Regions from separate parts of the Streptomyces sp. NPDC048600 genome, predicted to be linked through region 1. Evidence: riboswitches for the same ligand, from Rfam matches in the RefSeq annotation. Region 1 holds a riboswitch; the other holds the start of a gene.
The links. Region 1 has a riboswitch for cyclic di-AMP ahead of ACZ6SQ_RS22940 (transglycosylase family protein). Riboswitches for the same ligand answer to the same signal wherever they lie in the genome.
Positions count from the first base shown of each region.

Region 1 (3,689 bases):
TCTCGGTCAGCGAGCCGATCTGGTTCACCTTGACGAGCAGGGCGTTGGCGGTGCCCTCCTCGATGCCGCGGGCGAGACGCTCGGGGTTGGTGACGAAGAGGTCGTCGCCGACGATCTGGACCTTGTCGCCCAGCTTGTCGGTGATGATCTTCCAGCCGGCCCAGTCGTCCTCGAACAGCGGGTCCTCGATGGAGACGAGCGGGTACGCCTCGACGAGCTCGGCGTAGTACTCGGTCATCTCGGCGGCGGAGCGCTCCTTGCCCTCGAAGGTGTAGACGCCGTCCTTGTAGAACTCGGACGCGGCCACGTCGAGGGCGAGGGCGATCTGCTCGCCGGGGGTGTAACCGGCCTCCTTGATGGCCTCGAGGATGAGGTCCAGGGCGGCGCGGTTGGACTCCAGGTTCGGGGCGAAGCCGCCCTCGTCGCCGAGGCCGGTGGACAGGCCCTTGGTCTTCAGCACCTTCTTGAGGGTGTGGTAGACCTCGGCGCCCCAGCGCAGGGCCTCGGAGAAGGACTCCGCGCCGATGGGGGCGATCATGAACTCCTGGATGTCCACGTTGGAGTCGGCGTGCGAGCCGCCGTTCAGGATGTTCATCATCGGAACGGGCAGCAGGTGCGCGTTCGGGCCGCCCAGGTAGCGGAAGAGCGGCAGGTCGCTGGCCTCGGAGGCGGCGTGGGCGACGGCGAGGGAGACGCCGAGGATGGCGTTGGCGCCGAGCGAGCCCTTGTTGTCGGTGGCGTCCAGGTCGAACATCGCCTGGTCGATCAGGCGCTGCTCGGTGGCGTCGTAGCCGACGAGCTCCGGGCCGATCTGCTCGATCACGGCGAGGACGGCCTTCTCGACACCCTTGCCGAGGTAGCGGTTGGGGTCGCCGTCACGGAGCTCGATGGCCTCGAAGGCACCGGTGGAGGCACCGGACGGAACGGCGGCACGACCCGTGCTGCCGTCGTCGAGGCCGACCTCGACCTCGACCGTGGGGTTGCCTCGGGAGTCCAGGATTTCCCGGGCTACGACGACGTCGATGGACGGCACGAGCATCTCCTTCATGGATGTGACGCGATGGGCAGGCCGCGGGTGTGGCTCTGCGAGACGAGCCTAACCGGCTCCGGCCGATCGGCCAGCCGATGGCTCATCACGTGGACGGAACCGAGAGTAAATTGTTTCCGAACGGAACAAAAGCTTTCCCGGATACGTCTCCGAACTTGGCGGAAACGGGGCCGGAGGCGGGGGTGGGCGACCGAGGGGTGGCTCGGGGGCCGTCGCCGGTGGCGGCGGAGCGGCTCGGTGGGGTGGGTCTGCGGGGTGGGCCTGCGGGGTGGGCCTGTGGGGTGGGCCTGTGCGGGCGAGGTGTCGCGGGTGGCGCCGAGCGGCTCGGGGCGGGCGCGCCGCGGGCGGGACAGGCGTCCGGACATGACTCCGCCCCGGCGCGTACGGGGGAAGACGCGCCGGGGCGGAGATATGGGGGACGGGGGCGGCACCGTCAGGCCGGGAGGCCTGTGGGGACGGGCGACCCCGCGGGCCGGGACGGCCGGTGGGGGGAGACGGGGCGGAGGTGACCCAACGGACCCGGGGGTCCGTGGGGGCGGGGTGACCTCGTGACGCCGAGGACGTCCCGGGGGCCCGGGGGCTTGAGCGGCCCTGGGACCCGGGGCCTGAGCGGCCCTGGGGATGGGAGCGGCCCTGGGGGATCGAGAGCGGTCCGGGGCGGTCCGGGCCGTCCGGTGGGGGCCGGGACAGTCCGGGGGCCGGGTGCGGCCGGGGCCCGGTGGGGGCCGGGCCGCGGCGGCCGCGCGGCGGACTACTTCAGGTGCAGCTGCTGACCCGGGTAGATGAAGTCCGCGTCGTCGACGATGTCCTGGTTCAGCTTGAACAGCTTCTGCCAGCCACCCTTGACCTTGTGCTTCTCGGCGATCGCGCTGAGGCTGTCGCCCTTGACGACCTTGTACTCGCCGTCACCCTTCTTGACCTTCTTGCCGGTCGGGGTGGTGACGGTCTTCTTCGCGGCCGACTTCTTGACGGCGGGGCGCTCCTGCGAACGGGAGGCGCTCTGCTGCTCGGTCGAGCGGGTGTCGGTGCTGGTGCTCGGCTGCGACTCCGGCTGCGCGGGGGCGGCCGGGGCGGCGGAGCCACCGTCGTACGCGGCGCTCGACAGGCCGACGCCGCAGACCGGCCAGGCACCCTTGCCCTGGCCCGCGAGGACCTTCTCGGCGATCTGGATCTGCTGGGACTTGCTCGCCTGGTCGGCGGTGGCGGCGTACTGCGTGCCGCCGTAGGCGGCCCAGGTGGAGGCCGAGAACTGGAGACCGCCGTAGTAGCCGTTGCCGGTGTTGATGGACCAGTTGCCACCGGACTCGCACTGGGCGACGGCGTCCCACTCGGAGGACGTGGCGGCGGAGGCGCCGCCGGCCGCGATCAGCGGGGCGGCGACCGCGGCGCCGGTCACACCGGCGATGGCGATGGCGCGAGTGGCCTTGGACGGACGACGGTGCTTGCCCTTGCCGGAAAACAGCATGGAGGATCCCCTCACCGACGCCTGCGAGGTGAGCTGTCGGGTTCGGGCCGGTTGAGTTGCCCGGCCGCGCACTCCTCGGTGCGCGGCTTCACCCCAAGCCGGTTCCGGCGTCGAGTCACCTCAACTGCCGGGCCCGGCACTTACCTTGGGTCCCCCGCTCCTGCCTACGGCGCTTACGCGACGACTGTTCCCGGATGGCGCCGCTGGCAGGATTCGGCGTTGCGGCGACCGGGGCTCACGTTGGCGAGCGGTCACGACCGTAGACACGCGATCGGCGGAATTTCAAAGACGATCAGGGCGTCTGAGACTCATCCCACACTTTCACCAAAACGGACATTAGCCATCGAACCGTGACGTGAACTCCCGCTACTTTTCGCCCGGTTCGACACCTACCGCAAGCTTCTGACCGGGCACGATGAGGTTCGGATCGACACCGATCGTCTCGCGGTTACCGGCGTACAGCTCCGACCATCCGCCCTGGAGCTCAAGGGAGTCGGCGATGCCCCAGAGACTGTCGCCCTCCCGGACGGTGTACTCGCCGTCGGCGGCGTCACGCGCGGCAGCGCCGCTGCGCGAGGCGTGACGGCCCGCCGTGTCGCCGTTGCGGCCGTCCTCGGCGGCCACCTCGCCGTCGGCACCCGCACCCTCCTCGGCGCTCGCGCCCCGATGCCGACCGGTACCGTCCCCGGCCGAACTGTCCGAAGAGGCACCGTTCTCGCCGGACTTGTCCGAATCCTCGGAGTCACCCGCCCCGGAGCCGTCGGCCTCCCGGGACGGACTCGACGACGCGGAGCCGGTTCCGTCGGCCTCGGAGTCGGAGTCCGAAGTGGCGGAACTGTCCGACTTGGTCGAGTTGCTCGAATTGCCCGAACCGGTCTCCGAGGAGCCGGAGTCACCGTCCGAGTCGTCGCCCGAGCCCGAACCCGACGAACCCGACGAATCGGAAGTGTCGGTCAATCCCGAAAGTCCCGAACCATCCCCGTCGACGCCGGTGTCGGCGTCCGCCTGGCCCGAGTCGGCCGTGAGCCCCACGAGCGGACCGCACGTCGGCCACGCCGCGACACCCTGGTCCGCGAGAACGCGCTCGGCGACGGCTATCTGCTGACGCCGGCTCGCCTGGTCGGGACCCGGGGCGTACTCCAGCCCGCCGTAGCTGTCCCAGTCGAGCTGGCTCAG
Region 1 covers NZ_JBVJGZ010000017.1:68,291-71,979, forward strand. Annotated here, with positions in the region: gene eno (phosphopyruvate hydratase) at 1-1,039, opposite strand, end outside; gene ACZ6SQ_RS22940 (transglycosylase family protein) at 1,800-2,513, opposite strand; cyclic di-AMP (ydaO/yuaA leader) riboswitch at 2,517-2,695, opposite strand; gene ACZ6SQ_RS22945 (LysM peptidoglycan-binding domain-containing protein) at 2,880-3,689, opposite strand, start outside.

Region 2 (3,689 bases), on a different contig from region 1:
CTCCAGCAGGTCCGCGGCCTCCTGCTCGGTGGGTTCGGCGACACAGGCGCCCGCGTGCCGACGGGTCACCACGAACCCCTCCGCCTCCAGCGTGCGCAGGGCCTCCCGGACGGGGACGCGCGAGACGCCGTAGCGCTTCGCCAGCACTTCCTCGGTGAGCCGGCCGCCGCGTTCGTAGACACCCGCGACGATGTCGTCCCGGATCGCCGTGCACACCGAGTGCGCCGGAACACGCATGACCGACCTCCGCATTAATCCCCGTGAAACGTCGACGATTGACGTGTGTTCAGCGACTCTATTGCAATCACGCCGAATTTCCGAAGGCAGGCCGGAATCCATGAATATTTTTTGGACATACGACCGCCTCCGGACGGCCGAATCGAACGCTCCGGCGACGGGCGGCGAACACCTGGGCTACAGGGGCGGCGCCCTCCGGGGGCGGGGCGGGAACGCCGAAAGCCCCGGCCGTGACGGCCGGGGCTTTCGGTGCGGCGTACGTGGTCACCCGCTGCGCGGTGCCCACGTGGGCGCGGACACGGGGATCAGATGTTCACGCCGTGCGAGCGCAGGTAGGAGATCGGATCGATGTCCGAGCCGTACTCCTCGCCCGTGCGGGCCTCGAAGTGCAGATGCGCGCCGGTGACGTTGCCGGTGGCGCCGGACAGTCCCAGCTGCTGGCCCGGGACGACCGACTGGCCCACCGCGACGGCGATGGAGGACAGGTGGCCGTACTGGGTGTAGGTGCCGTCGTGCATCCGGACGACCACCTGGTTGCCGTACGCGCCGCCCCAGCCCGCCTCGACGACGGTGCCCATGCCGACGGCCTGGACGACCGTGCCGCTGGCGGCGTGGAAGTCGACACCGGTGTGGCTGCCGGAGGACCACACGGCGCCGCCGGTGCGGTAGCCGGTGGAGACGTAGGAGTCGGCGATCGGCGACACGAAGGTGTTGAGGCGCTTGCGCTCGGCCTCGCGGGCGGCGCGCTCCTCGGCCTCGCGGGCCGCCTCCGCACGCTCCTCGGCGCGCTTCTTGGCGGCCGCCTCGGCAAGCTGCTCGGCGAGCGCCTTCTCGGCGGCCAGCTTCTGCGCGTCGGCCTGGGCGTCGATCTGGTCGGCGACCGAGTCGCCGAGGGTGATGACCGGCAGCAGACCGGTCTGCTCGGCCTCGGGCTGCTCGGCGGCGAGGGCCGGAGCGGCCAGGGTGCCGATGACGCCGGTGGTGGCGAGCGCCGCGACGCCCGCCGCGCGGACGGTGCCGCGCTGCATCCGGCTGGGACGACGGTGCTTCCCGGTGGCGCGGGTGAACGCCATGTAGTGGCTGGTCCTTTCCTTCCTTCTCGCCTACCGGGTTAGCTGACGGGTTCGGAGCAGGAAGGTCTCCTACGGACCCCCTCGCCTGCGCGCGGGCGTCCGATTCACCCCAGGGACTTCGATGGGTCCCCGGCTCCCCTGGCTCGCGCCGTGGGGGGACTCGGCGATGACTGTCCGGTGCCGCGGCTGCGGCGCACTGCCTGACGAACAGCCCGCATGACGCTAAGGGGATCGTCTTTCAATCCTCAAACCGATCAGAGGATTTGTAGCGCATGCCACAGGGCAGAAGGGGTTTCTCTCCCATAATCCACTGCCAATACAGACAAAAACGGGCCCTGGTGACACTCCGGTCACCAGGGCCCCACGCGCGCGTGACGTGGATTGTCCGCGTTCGGGTCCTTCGCGCTCGTCACCGCAGGACCCCACGCGCGTGACGCGGACTTCCTCGCCACGCGCGCGTGCCGTCACGTCCCTACTCGGCCGCCACGACAGTCACTTCACCGATCCCGAGGGCCTCGACCGGCTCCTTGATCTCCGCCGCGTCGCCGACCAGGACCGTCACCAGCCGGTCCACGGGGAAGGCGTTCACGACGGCCGCCGTGGCCTCCACCGTGCCGGTGGCGGCGAGCTGCTGATACAGCGTCGCCTGGAAGTCGTCGGGCAGGTGCTGCTCGACCTGGTCGGCCAGCGTGCCCGCGACCGCGGCGGCGGTCTCGTACTTCAGCGGCGCCACCCCGACCAGGTTCTGCACCGCGACGTCCCGCTCGCCGTCGGTCAGGCCCTCCGCCGCGAGCGTACGCAGCACCGTCCACAGGTCCGCCAGGGCGGGGCCGGTGTTCGGGGTGTCGACGGAACCGCTGATGGCGAGCATCGACACGCCCGAGCCGTCGGGCGCGGAGCGCAGCACCTGGCCGAACGACCGCACGCCGTAGGTGTAGCCCTTCTCCTCGCGCAGGACGCGGTCCAGGCGGGAGGTGAGGGTACCGCCCAGGCAGTACGTGCCGAGGACCTGCGCGGGCCACACGCGGTCGTGCCGGTCGGACCCGACGCGGCCGATGAGCAACTGCGTCTGGACGGCGCCGGGCCGGTCCACGACGACGACCCGGCCGGTGTCGTCGGCGGTCACCGCCGGGACCGGCCGGGGCGCGGCCTTGGAGCCCGTCCAGGCGCCCAGGGTGTCGCCGAGCAGCGCGTCCAGGTCGACGCCCTCCAGGTCGCCCACCACGACCGCCGTGGCCGTGCCGGGGCGCACGTGCCGCTCGTAGAAGGCGCGCACGGCCGCGGAGTCGATCGCGGTGACCGTCTCCTCGGAGCCCTGGCGCGGGCGGGACATGCGCGAGTCGGCCGGGAACAGCTCCTTGGAGAGCTCCTTGGCCGCGCGCCGGGCCGGGTTGGCCAGCTCGTGCGGGATCTCGTCGAGACGGTTGGTCACCAGCCGCTCGATCTCGCTGTCGGCGAAGGCGGGCGCCCGCAGCGCGTCGGCGAGCAGGCCGAGCGCCTTGGCCAGCCGGGAGACGGGAACCTCCAGGCTGAGGCGGACGCCCGGGTGGTCGGCGTGCGAGTCGAGGGTGGCGCCGCAGCGCTCCAGCTCGGCCGCGAAGTCCTCGGCGGAGTGCTTGTCGGTGCCCTCGGAGAAGGCCCGGGCCATGATCGTGGCCACGCCCTCCTGGGCGGCCGGCTCGGCGTCGAGCGGCGCGTCCAGGAGCACCTCGACGGCGACGACCTGCTGGCCGGGGCGGTGGCAGCGCAGCACCGTCAGGCCGTTGTCGAGGGTCCCGCGCTCAGGCGCCGGGAACGCCCAGGGGCGGGCGTCGCCGGGCTGCGGCTGGGGGTGGAAGTCCATGGTGGCGAGCTCGGTCACTTGGCCGTCTCCTCGTTCGTGTCGGCACCGGCCTCGACGGTGGCCTCGGCCTCCGGGTCCTCGGGGAAGTCCTCGTCCTCGGTGTGCTGCGCGGACTCCGGGGACAGCGGCTCGTAGACGAGCACCGCGCGGTTGTCGGGCCGCAGCCGGGCCGCGGCGACCTCGCGGACCTCCTCGGCCGACACCTCCAGCACGCGCTTCACGGCTGTCAGGGCGAGCTGCGGGTCGCCGAACAGCACGGCGAAACGGCACAGTTCGTCGGCACGGCCCGCGACCGTGCCGAGCCGGTCCAGCCACTCGCGCTCCAACTGCGCCTGGGCGCGCTCCATCTCCTCGGCGGTCGGCCCCTCGGCGGCGAACCGCGCGAGCTCCTCGTCGATGGCGGCCTCGATGACCGGCACCTCGACGTCCCCGGAGGTCTTGACGTCCAGCCAGCCCAGCGAGGGTGCCCCGGCCAGGCGCAGCAGACCGAAGCCGGCCGCGACGGCCGTACGGTCACGGCGTACCAGCCGGTTGTA
Region 2 covers NZ_JBVJGZ010000020.1:40,890-44,578, reverse strand. Annotated here, with positions in the region: gene ACZ6SQ_RS25270 (GntR family transcriptional regulator) at 1-237, opposite strand, end outside; gene ACZ6SQ_RS25265 (M23 family metallopeptidase) at 543-1,310, opposite strand; cyclic di-AMP (ydaO/yuaA leader) riboswitch at 1,324-1,486, opposite strand; gene ACZ6SQ_RS25260 (M16 family metallopeptidase) at 1,783-3,171, opposite strand; gene ACZ6SQ_RS25255 (M16 family metallopeptidase) at 3,168-3,689, opposite strand, start outside.
Region 2: linked by a shared signal. The riboswitch ahead of ACZ6SQ_RS25265 (M23 family metallopeptidase) and the one ahead of ACZ6SQ_RS22940 (transglycosylase family protein) in region 1 are both predicted to bind cyclic di-AMP.